Linked DNA regions of Exiguobacterium sibiricum 7-3. Each later gene encodes a partner of the first gene's protein in a complex. Links are inferred from orthologs where the notes say so. Each region holds a gene or a part of one and is shown on either strand. Other genes may lie near its edges.

Evidence for each region.
Region 2: P402_RS0114270 (region 1) and P402_RS0106185 share a complex: the UniProt entries of both Bacillus subtilis proteins name them as parts of the ktrCD complex. The link is inferred for Exiguobacterium sibiricum 7-3 from one-to-one orthologs.

Annotation. Positions count from the first base shown.
Region 1 is NZ_KK211190.1:2,559,374-2,567,566, forward strand. What follows is about bases 3,240-6,037. They hold P402_RS0114270 (TrkH family potassium uptake protein), read right to left. Parts: upstream 5,430-6,037; coding sequence 4,050-5,429; downstream 3,240-4,049. Other genes in these bases: P402_RS0114260 (heptaprenylglyceryl phosphate synthase), read right to left, coding at 3,240-3,728; P402_RS0114265 (hypothetical protein), read right to left, coding at 3,813-4,037; P402_RS0114275 (YerC/YecD family TrpR-related protein), read right to left, coding at 5,469-5,783; P402_RS0114280 (adenine deaminase C-terminal domain-containing protein), read right to left, coding at 5,851-6,037. Outside these bases: DNA helicase PcrA, read right to left, coding at 1-1,651; IS200/IS605 family element RNA-guided endonuclease TnpB, read left to right, coding at 1,773-2,945; more of P402_RS0114260, read right to left, coding at 3,045-3,239; more of P402_RS0114280, read right to left, coding at 6,038-7,590; purD (phosphoribosylamine--glycine ligase), read right to left, coding at 7,811-8,193. UniProt on the Bacillus subtilis protein: Integral membrane subunit of the KtrCD potassium uptake transporter. The 2 major potassium transporter complexes KtrAB and KtrCD confer resistance to both suddenly imposed and prolonged osmotic stress.
Region 2 is NZ_KK211190.1:1,042,843-1,045,899, reverse strand. The notes cover bases 263-3,057. They hold P402_RS0106185 (potassium channel family protein), read right to left. Parts: upstream 2,097-3,057; coding sequence 1,428-2,096; downstream 263-1,427. Other genes in these bases: P402_RS0106180 (cytochrome d ubiquinol oxidase subunit II), read right to left, coding at 2,279-3,057; P402_RS0106190 (Cof-type HAD-IIB family hydrolase), read left to right, coding at 608-1,384; P402_RS0106195 (DNA-dependent RNA polymerase subunit epsilon), read right to left, coding at 263-437. In the rest of the region: rnjA (ribonuclease J1), read right to left, coding at 1-222; more of P402_RS0106195, read right to left, coding at 219-262. UniProt on the Bacillus subtilis protein: Catalytic subunit of the KtrCD potassium uptake transporter. The 2 major potassium transporter complexes KtrAB and KtrCD confer resistance to both suddenly imposed and prolonged osmotic stress.

The DNA.
Region 1 (8,193 bases):
GAGAATCGACATCGGCGACCAGCGTCAAATCCGTTAAGAACGCGATAATCGTTTGTTCTTCCGAATCTGCTTTTTCGGTCTCTTTTTCAAAGTTTTGCGCAACCGTGATGAACTCGTTGATGTTCTCAAGACGGCTTTGTGCTTCGAGTGTCTTGTCTTCTTTTAAGACTTGACGGTAGCCGCTCTTCTCAAGCACTTCTTCCACCAATTCGGACAGGCTGATGAACTCTTGCATCTGTTGCAGACCAAGAATCATCGTCCGGAAATCCGTCAGTTTGGCTGCCGTTTTCGGCGCAATGCTCGACAATTCGATATCGCGAATCGCTTCCATCAGGGAAACTCCCTGCAAGTCGGCAAAATCACGCAATTTATCAATCGTTGTCGCGCCGATTCCGCGCTTCGGTTCATTGACGATTCGGGCAAACGATAAATCTTCGTTCGGATTCGAAATCAGACGCAGATAAGCCAAAACATCCTTGATTTCCTTCCGGTCGTAGAACTTCGTGCCGCCAATCATCTTGTACGGAACATTGGATTTGAGTAACGTTTCCTCAATCGCCCGCGACTGGGCATTGGTCCGGTACAGAATCGCGACATCGTTTAATTTCATTCCGTAACGTAAGGCATTGCGGATTTCCTGAACGATATAGAACGCTTCTTCCCGTTCATTTTCTGCTGTATGGACCACCAGTTTTTCGCCTTCCGCGTTTTCCGTCCAGAGTTTTTTATCTTTACGGGTGCTGTTGTTCTGAATGACGTGGTTCGCTGCGTCCAGAATCCGTTTTGAAGACCGGTAGTTTTGTTCAAGCAGGATGACTTTCGCTGTCGGATAGTCTTCCTCAAACGACAGGATATTGGCAATGTCGGCTCCGCGCCAACGGTAAATCGACTGATCCGAGTCCCCGACGACACATAAGTTTTGGTGCGCCGCTGCGAGCAGATTGACAAGATCATATTGGGCTTTGTTCGTATCTTGGTACTCATCGACATGGATGTATTGGAACTTGCGTTGGTAAAACGCCAGAACGTCCGGATTTTGTTTGAACAACTCGGTCGTCTTCCCGATCAAGTCGTCAAAATCCAGCGCGTTATTGCGGCGCAAGACGGCTTCGTATCCTTTGTAGATTTCAGCAACGGTTTTTTCGTACGGGTTCGTGACGATCGAGGCGTAAAACTCCGCGCTCCGCAATTCGTTTTTTTGACTCGAGATGATCGACAACATCGACCGTGGATCCCATTTCTTCGGATCAAGATTTTGTTCTTTTAACACAAGTTTAAGCGCCGACTGCTGGTCGCTTGAATCGAGAATCGTGAAGTTTCGGTTGTAGCCGATTTTTTCGATGTCCCGACGTAACATCCGGACACACATCGAGTGGAAGGTCGACACCCAGATGTCGTTGGCGACACCGCCGACGAGCCGGGAAATCCGGTCACGCATCTCGCGTGCCGCTTTGTTCGTAAACGTAATCGCCAAGATGTTCCACGGGGCGACTTGTTTCGCAGCCATCAAATAGGCGACACGGTGTGTCAGGACACGGGTTTTCCCGGAGCCTGCTCCCGCCATGATTAACAGCGGTCCATCGGTATGCTTGACTGCCTTTGCTTGTTCTGGATTCAATCCGCTGACAAGCTGTTCACTTAAATTAAACATCTAAATAGCCTCATTTCTATCTAAATTAGGCGAGAGTACTCGCACTTCTAAACGTAGTGAAAGTGGGAGGTGAATCGCCAGCCTCCCTTTCGGGTATAAACCTCTCAAGGAGGTGAAAATCATGTTGAAGCATAAGGCCTACAAATTCAGAATCTACCCGACAAAAGAGCAGGAAATCCTGATTGCGAAGACCATTGGTTGTTCGCGCTTCGTCTTCAACTACTTCTTATCGAAGTGGGATGAGACGTATCAAGCGACAGGCAAAGGAATGTCTTACGGTTCTTGTTCAAAAGAAATCCCGATGCTGAAGCAAGAGCACAACTGGCTGAAAGAAGTCGATAGCCATTCGCTTCAATCGAGCGTCAAACACCTGACCGATGCGTATGAACGCTTCTTCAAGAAGCAGAACGAACGGCCTCGATTCAAGTCGAAGCGCAATCCCGTTCAATCCTACAAGACCAATATCGAAAAGAAGAACCAGCTTCCCGAGGTCTCAATCGTCGGCAACAAGCTCAAACTTCCGAAGCTGAAGTGGGTGCGTTTCGCCAAATCGAGGCAGGTCGCAGGACGCATCTTGAGCGCAACCATCCGGCGTAACGCTTCAGGAAAATACTTCGTCTCCCTGCTCGTCGAGCAGGAAATCCACGAACTGCCGAAGACCGGTTCCTCCGTCGGCGTCGACGTCGGGTTGAAAAACTTTGCCATCCTGTCGGATGGTACGGTATACAAGAACGACCGCTACTTCCGTTCGCTCGAGAAAAAACTGGCGCGCGAGCAACGCAAGCTCTCTCGTCGTCAGCGCATGGCCTTGAACAAGAAAGTGAAACTTTCCGAGTCGAAGAACTACCAGAAGCAGAAGCGAAAGGTCGCCCGCATCCACGCAAAGATTGCCAACAAGCGAATCGACTTCTTGCACAAGGTATCCACCGAAATCGTCAAAAACCACGACGTCATCGGCATCGAGACCTTGCAGGTGAAGAACATGCAGAAGAACCGCAAGTTGAGCAAGTCCATCTCCTATGTCAGTTGGTCGGCGTTCTTCCGCATGCTCGAATATAAGGCGGACTGGTACGGGAAGACCATCGTGAAGGTCGGCAAGACCTTTGCTTCGAGCCAACTGTGCTCCAGTTGCGGTCATCAACACAAAGACGTGAAACATCTTGGCTTGCGTGAATGGACATGCCCGATTTGTGGCATCCACCACGACCGTGATGTGAATGCAGGACTGAATCTTAAACGAGAAGCGGAACGTATCTTGGCTTCTTCAACCGTCGGGACGACGGGGTTAGCCTGATCAGGTTTCGACCGTTAGGTCGAATAACTCAGGAATCCTACACCTCTAAGCAAAGCGTAGGTGGCGGTAGTTCAAATTCCGAACTTTTGTTCTTATATTTTATCGTGTTGCTGCAACGGTCGCAAGTGCCGCTTCTAAATTGTCATAGATGATGTTGCCGACGACGATGGTATCCGCATGTTTCAACATTTCCTGCGCCCGTTCAACAGAGTCGATACCGCCGCCGTAAAACAACCGACCTTGCTTCAGCACGCGTTTGACCGAGGCGACCAGTTTCGGATCACCGTAGATCCCGCTGTACTCCAAATAAACGACCGGCATCCGGAAGACACTGTCTGCGAGTTGTGCGTAGGCAATGACCGTGTCGTCCGCCAATGGCTTGGCTTGCGTGACACGGGCGACCTTAGCATCAGGATTCAGTACGATATACCCTTCCCCGACAAGATCGGCGTGCGCCAACATATGACCCACTTCCTCGAGCGCCTCGACTTGTTTTTCAATGACGTGCTCAAGCGTTCCGCTGTTGAGGACGCTTGGTGTCAAATACGTATCGAACCCCATCGTCGCCGCTTCGAGCTCTGATACTTCCAGGGCAACGGCTACCGGATAACGACGCAATCGCATCAGTAAATCAAGTGTCGCATCGAGCGTGATGTCATCGGTTCCTCCGACGATGATGGCGTCGGTTCCTGACGTGGCAATCGCTTGGAGGGCGTCTTCTTCAATCTCCTTTGCCGGATCGAGCTTAAAGACATGACGCCATTCATTATACGGTAACAACATGTTCGTTCCATCCTCTCTTCTCATTCTCTTTCCCCAGTATAAAACAAAAACCCATCCCGCGCAGAGCGAGATGGGACAGACCTTTCAAGTCCGGACTTGGCGTTTCGTCAACAACGCGGCAAGTCCAAGGGCGAGGAAGGCATAGAGGACGGCAAACGCCCATGGTTCAGCCAAGAAAAAACCAAGCACCGGCACGTCCAGTAACGGGGAGTCCGGCGAACAGAGCGCCCGCCCGTTGACGATGGCCAGAAACGGTAACGCCGGAACCATGAAGATATAACCAAAGTTGATCCAAAATGCACGTTGCATGACGCAACCTCCTTAACCGATGATGACCGATTCTTTTGGATAATTGTAATTCCGTTTCGGCTGGTTGGCTTTGAGCAGCAAGACAAACGAAATGACACCAATCCGTCCGATGAACATCAAGACTGATAACGTCCATTTGCCGACATCGGATAGTTCACTCGTAATCCCAAGCGACAGCCCTGTTGTTCCGAATGCGGAACAAGCTTCAAAAAACAGGACGAGGAACGGTGCATCTTCAAAAATCAGTAAGACAATCAGTCCAATCATCGTCACACCGGTCGATACGACGATGACGACAAAGGCTTTCCAAATATCCGATTGTCCGATCTCGCGTCCGAAAATCTTGATGCCGTACTCGCCGCGAATAAAGGCGATGACACTGAGCACGGCGACGGCAAACGTCGTCGTCCGGATGCCTCCTCCGACCGAGGACGGCGAGGCTCCGATGAACATCAGAATCGATAAAACGAAAATGGAGGCTTGCGAGAAGGTCGTGATATCGACCGTTGTCAGTCCGCCATTTCGGGTCGTCACCGATTGGAACAAGGCATCGACCATTTTTTCATTAATCGGTAATCCTTTAAACGATTGATTCCACTCAAACAGCAACAGGCTGACCGTTCCGAACAAAACCAAGATGAAAAAGGTCGACGCCGTTAATTTCGTGAATAATGAAAAGTGGTACGGTTGACGGGTCGCTTGACGGGTCGCGCGGTAAGAGATGTACCGCCGGACTTCAACCAAAACCGGAAAACCAATCGCACCAAGCGTCAACAGTAAAATCTGCATAAAGACGACAAATAAATCTCCCCGAAACGGCAGGAGGGATTCTCCGGTAATGTCGAACCCGGCATTGGTCGTCGCACTGACCGAACCAAACAATCCTTGCAACATCGCTTCACCAAGCGTCGGAAAATATTTCGTATAATACAAACCTAAAATCAACGCGCCGATGATTTCAATCGACAGGATGATCAAAATGACTTCCCGAATGTATTTAACGACCCCTTGCATCGTCGTCTGATTTTGGTCACGGACAACAAGTTGCCGTTCCCGAAAGCCGATCCGTTTGCCGAGGATGACCCACATCGCGATATGCAGGGACATCAAGCCGATTCCGCTGACCTGCACGAGAATCATGATCATAAAGTAACCGAACGTCGTGAATGTGTCCGAGACGGAGACGGTCGTCAATCCGGTCACGCTGACGCAACTGACCGCCATGAAGACAAGATCCGTGAAATCCCAGTTGTAATTCCCCTGTGTCGACCAGGGCAACCCGAGTAAAATGACACCGATGATGACGGCAATAAAATAAATAATGACGAGTGACTGGATCGGCGTCAATTTTCGAATGAAGTGTTGCAGTCTTTGTTGATACGCTAAATCCATCCGGCTTCGTCCTCCTTCACAGAAATAGCGGATAACCGGTTAGTTATCCGCTACTTCCTCTTCTACGAGACCTAATCGTGCGAGCGCCAAATCGTAGCCGCCGGAACCGTAATTCAGACACCGTTTCACACGCGAAATCGTTGCTGTCGAAGCACCTGTCGCCTTTTCGATTTTATGATATGTGTTACCTTCGCGTAACTGACGGGCGACTTCGAGACGTTGTGCCAATGCTTGAATCTCATTGACCGTCGCTAGGTCTTCAAACAGCGTATAACAATCTTCTAATGAATCCATCTTCATGATGGCTGTAAATAATTGATCGAGTTCTTTTCCACGCAATTTATCGAGTTGCATCGTCTAACTCCCTTTCCCATGTGTTGCTCTTTAACAGTTTAAAGTGCGACGTTTTAAATTTCAAGCGTCATCGCAAAATTGCCGGGAAAAGTACTTTTTTCCGTAACACTTCATAGATACCTTGCGGAGTAATCCGGACATACGGCAAATGGGTCGACGCCAGGAACAAGAGCGTATAGATCGGGTCTTCATACTGATAACCGCGTGCGAACAAAGCTTCCCGCAGTGCCGTTTCCTGCACAATCAAGTCTTCAAGCGGTAAATCGGATGTCTGCCCCATCAAGGTCAATGGAACTTCTGCAATCACTTCACCGTCATCGACAAGGACGACACCGCCGCCGAATGATTTCATCCGCTCAAAGGCAATCTGCATATCTCGTTTCGATTTTCCAATCAATAAGATATCGCCGCTGATCGAATACGAACTGACGAGTCCGCCGACATGTGTCGCAAAGTTTTTTAAGACCGTGTTCAGACGCCATTTACCTTCCCGGTCGATCAGCATCAAAAATGACTCATCACATCCGGCGGGCAATACCTGCATGCTTGTATCATGTTCAACCTGATACAGCTTCATGATGACCGAATTGACCATCTCAAGACCAACCGGCATGCTGAAGGAAAAGTCCTGTTCGGTCAACTCAATCCCCACTTGCGAGGCTGGCATCAAATCAATCGCCCGATCCAGTGCTTCGACCGGATAACACGGAATATCGTTTTTCCGAACCCAGGTGCCGCGTGCTACGACATCGACCGGTGTCGGCTTATCTTTTGCCTCGAGTATGTTTAAATGAGCAATCCGTCCGGGTGCGATACTGCCAAGCAGATGATCGAGATTAAAGTGACGCGCTGCGTTGTACGAAGCAATCCGGTACGCTTCTTCCGGAGCAATTCCCGCAGCAAGCATCAATCGGATCGTCTCGTCCATCAACCCGGCTTTATAAAAGGAGGGTGTCGATCCGTCCGTCGTCACCAACACCTTTTCATAATTTTGTAATCCGGCTTCGACCAGGCCGGCAAAGATATCCGGTAAATCCGGACGAATCGACGAATATCGGATCGTCGTCGTATAACCAAGTTCGAGTCGGGTCAACGCTTCTTCGACCGTCATCGCTTCATGATCACTCGTGACGCCGAACAGAGCCATTTTCGTCAATGTCTTAGCAGAAGCACCCGGAAAATGTCCTTCGATCGGCTTGCCAAGTTTCATCGCATCCTGCATCCACTGCAACAGCTCGTCGTCACCTTGCGACAGGCGCGGCCAGCCCGTCAATTCACCGGCTTGGATGACTTGCGGATGTTTCAGCCACGCTTGAATCCGTCGGTTATCAATCGTGATGCTGTCGGCATCGAGTTCCGTTTGGGCATCCAGTCGCGCCCACCAGTACATCGATGTCGGAAGGTCTGCCAATGCGTCGACCTGCGCAAACGCTTGCTCCGTCGGCTCTAATAAAAGCAGCATATTATCGTTAACGAGTGTCGTTGTTCCGCGCTCTGCTGCAAATTTTGCGAGTGTCGCCGGATTATACAACTGAAACGGATGGGCATGCGGTTCGATGTAACCCGGGACGATGAATTTGCCCGTCGCATCGTAGACTTCATCCGCCATTTCCGGCATGTCCGGTCCAACGTAAATAATGCGGTCGCCGCTGATCCAGATGTTTGCTGTCCGCCATGCTTTGAGTCCTTGATTTAAGTACGTCGCATTTTCAATCACGAGTGTAGGTGCAAGCTTTCCGTTGATGACCGCTTGATGCGTGCGGACTTCTGTTTTCGTCCATGGGGACCGTCCACAATTTTTTTTCATGAAAGCTCGACCTCCTTTTTAATTTGAAAACGCTTTCTTATAGTTCTTATACTAAAATGTTACCGGAAAAGTTTCAAGCTTATTCGTCGCCAATTCGAGTCATTTCGCCAAAATAACACAAAACCGCCACGGAAGACAAGTCACGTTTTGCTGTACCCGTCAAAAAAAGCCGGTCCTCTCACATTGACGTGAGCAGAACCGGCTTATGGAAAGTAAGCAATTACGTCGTGCGAAATGCTCTTTTGGCGATATCCGTCCGGTAAAAGAAGCCGGTCCGGTCAAACGAATCGAGTCCGCTGTAAACGGTCGATACGGCCTGTTCCATGTCTTTTGCTTTGGCCACACAGACAAGGACACGTCCTCCGGCCGAAAGAATCACATCATTATCCCCTACGGCCGTTCCCGCATGGAAAATGAGCACGTCAGAACCAATCGTCGATGTCTGGACAGGGTGTCCCGTGATCGGTTGTTCTGGATAACCGTTCGCCGCGATGACGACACCGACGACGGCATCGTTCGACCAGACGACTTCCGGAATGCCCCCCTGCATCAATGGCATGATGACGTCAAGCAGCTCCGTTTCAAGCCGCGGCAGGATGACTT
Region 2 (3,057 bases), 1.5 Mb from region 1 along the record:
GTGGGTGATGAAGACACCTTTTACCTTGTCTTTGTTTTTGATCAAATACGTGTAATCCGGAATGACGTAATCAATCCCAAGTAATTCATCTTCCGGGAACATGACACCGGCGTCGATGACGATGATCTCATCTTGAAATTGAACGACGTACGTGTTCTTCCCGATTTCTCCTAAGCCACCGAGTGCGAAAACGGCTGCTTGATGGTTTTTAACGAACTTCATGCGAACGTTTCAACCTTATAATCCGGGCTTAGTTTTTCATATTCCAGGAATTCGCCGCTTAACTCACGGATGAATTCGACATTGATCTCTTTGATGAGGTGATCAATCGCTGTTCGCACTTCACGAATGTTCTCTCCCTCAACATACATCACTTCTGTCCGTTCCCGTACCGGGGCTTCCGAACGAAGCGGTTGATAAAATACTTTAAAAATCATGTTTAGCAACTCCTTATCAGTCCATTGTTTTTTGTCCTTAGATTAGTATACACGATATCCTACTATTTTTTCATCCTATTCCTAATCCAAGGTCGGCGTAAACGTTAACGCTATGCTATAATTCCACATGTATCCGGCTGAACAGCCAATTAAAAAGAGAAGGTGAAACCATGGCAAATCAGAAAGTCGTCTTTTTCGATATCGATGGAACCTTACTTCACGATGGTCATTTTGTTCCCGAGTCGACCAAACAGGCAATTAAACAATTACAAGCGAATGGTGTTTATGTAGCCATCGCGACCGGGCGTGGTCCGGCGATGTTATCCGGTGTGCGCGAACTGCTCAACATCGATACGATCATTGGTTACAATGGTCAAATCGTCGTTCATCAAAACGAAGTCATTTACAGACGTCCGCAACCGATTGCAGATCTCAAGCATTTGACCGCTCGAGCACATAAAAATGGTCATACACTTGTCTATTTAGGTGAAACACAAGGCTTTTCAACCAAGCCATCAGATCAGTTAGTCCAAGAATCACTTGGTGAACTGGATATTCCATTGCCGGTCTTTAATGATCAGGCGTTTACGACACATGACGTCTTCCAAACGCTTGTCTATTGTACCGCTGAAGAAGAAGCCGAGTACACTCAAAATTACCAAGCCTTCGACTTCATCCGCTGGCATCCGAATGCGATGGATGTCATCAATGTCGGTTCATCAAAAGCGGATGGCATCAAACAATTCCTGAAGCTGACGAATATCCGGCGCGAAGATACGTTTGCATTCGGAGACGCGTTGAATGATTTAGAAATGTTACGTTATGTCGGAACCGGTATCGCGATGGGAAATGGTCTTGCTGAAACAAAAGCAGCCGCTGATTTCGTCACCAAACACATTCTAGAAGACGGCATCGAACACGGTCTGAAAGAATTCCAACTCATTTAGTACCCAAAAGGCCGAGGGAATGACTCCTCAGCCTTTTTAGATATTAATTTTTCACTTTATGGATGGCGCGTTCCAAACGATCCAAGTCATCATTTTCGCCAATGACGACAAGATAATCCCCTTTTTCAATCAATTCATCTGCTTGTAATGAAATCATGACGGTTTCGCCCCGCTTGATCGCGACGACGTTTGCACCGTACTTACTACGTAAGTCCAGGTCGATCAATGTTTGATTTGCCATCCGATCACTGACTTTGATTTCGACGATCGAGAATTCTTGTGACAAATCGAGATAATCTAAAATATTCGAACTCATCAACCCATTCGCAATCCGGACCCCCATATCCCGTTCAGGGTGAACGATGAAGTCGGCCCCAATCTTTCGTAATACCTTTTCATGATAATCATTCGTCGCCTTCACGGTAATCGATTGGACACCAAGTTCTTTTAAAATTAAAGTCGTCAAAATCGACGCTTGAATGTTTTCACCAATCGCAACGATGACATGGTCAAAATTGCGAATCCCAAGGCTCTTTAAGACGTTCTCATCCGTCGTATCCGCAATGACAGAATGCGTCGCAATCCCCATATATTCGTTGACACGTTCTTCATCCGAATCAATCGCTAAAACGTCATATCCATTTTTTGATAGTTCCCGGACAATCGAACCTCCGAACCGACCTAAACCAATTACTGCGAACTCTCCATTCATGTTCAACTCTCCTTCACAATTCTGCTTCAGTAGTAGTGTACCCGATTCACTTCTAAATTACTATGAACGCTTTTATAATGCGGTTTTCAGTTTTTAATCCTTGAAATGAACGACAAATCCGCTCAAAAAAAGGGACTGACTTTCGAGTCAGCCCCGGATTTGTTAAGAAATATACATTTCACTTATTTTGCTTTTTTCCCACTGACATAATCATTATCAAACAGGAACAACCGTAAGATCAAATACAATGCAGGAATCAATAACATCAATCCGAAGATAAAGACGACAACAAGTGCCGTTGCCATCGTTTCGTTAACGACCGCTTTATTGATGTCGATGTACGGATAAAGAATGTAAGGAAGGTGTGTATATCCGTATCCGAACCAGGCAACGCCATACTGAGCCATAACAGCGATAAAGGCGATACCGTAGTTTTTCTTCAGGTAAACAAGTGTGACCGCGACGCAGAAGAAGAGGAAACTTGCTGCGAACCACCACCAATTGCCGTTTAAGATGTTTTCATAATGCCACGCCGCCTGATTTTTTAGACCAAAGAAGACTAACGCACAGACAACAATCGTTGGAATACTCCAGAACAATGCCCATTTACGAATCAATGGTGTTGCATTCTCGTCCTTTGCTTTATCCGCATAGAACAACAGGAACATCGCACTGATATAGAGGACGGATACGATTGCAAGCGCGACGACCGTCCAAGAATAGAAGTTTGTGAACAGCTTCGTCCCAAGGAATTCGACTGTCTCATTCGTTTTACGAATGAATCCACCTTGACTGATTGTCAATGTCGTGGACATTGCTGCCGGAATCAATAGTCCTGTTGCTCCATATAAGAAAGTATAGAACATGCTGTCATTTGAGCCGTAGTTGGCAAATGCGTAAAAGCTACCGCGAATCGCAATTAATACTAAGACGATTGAGGCTGGAACAAGTAAAGCTGTCC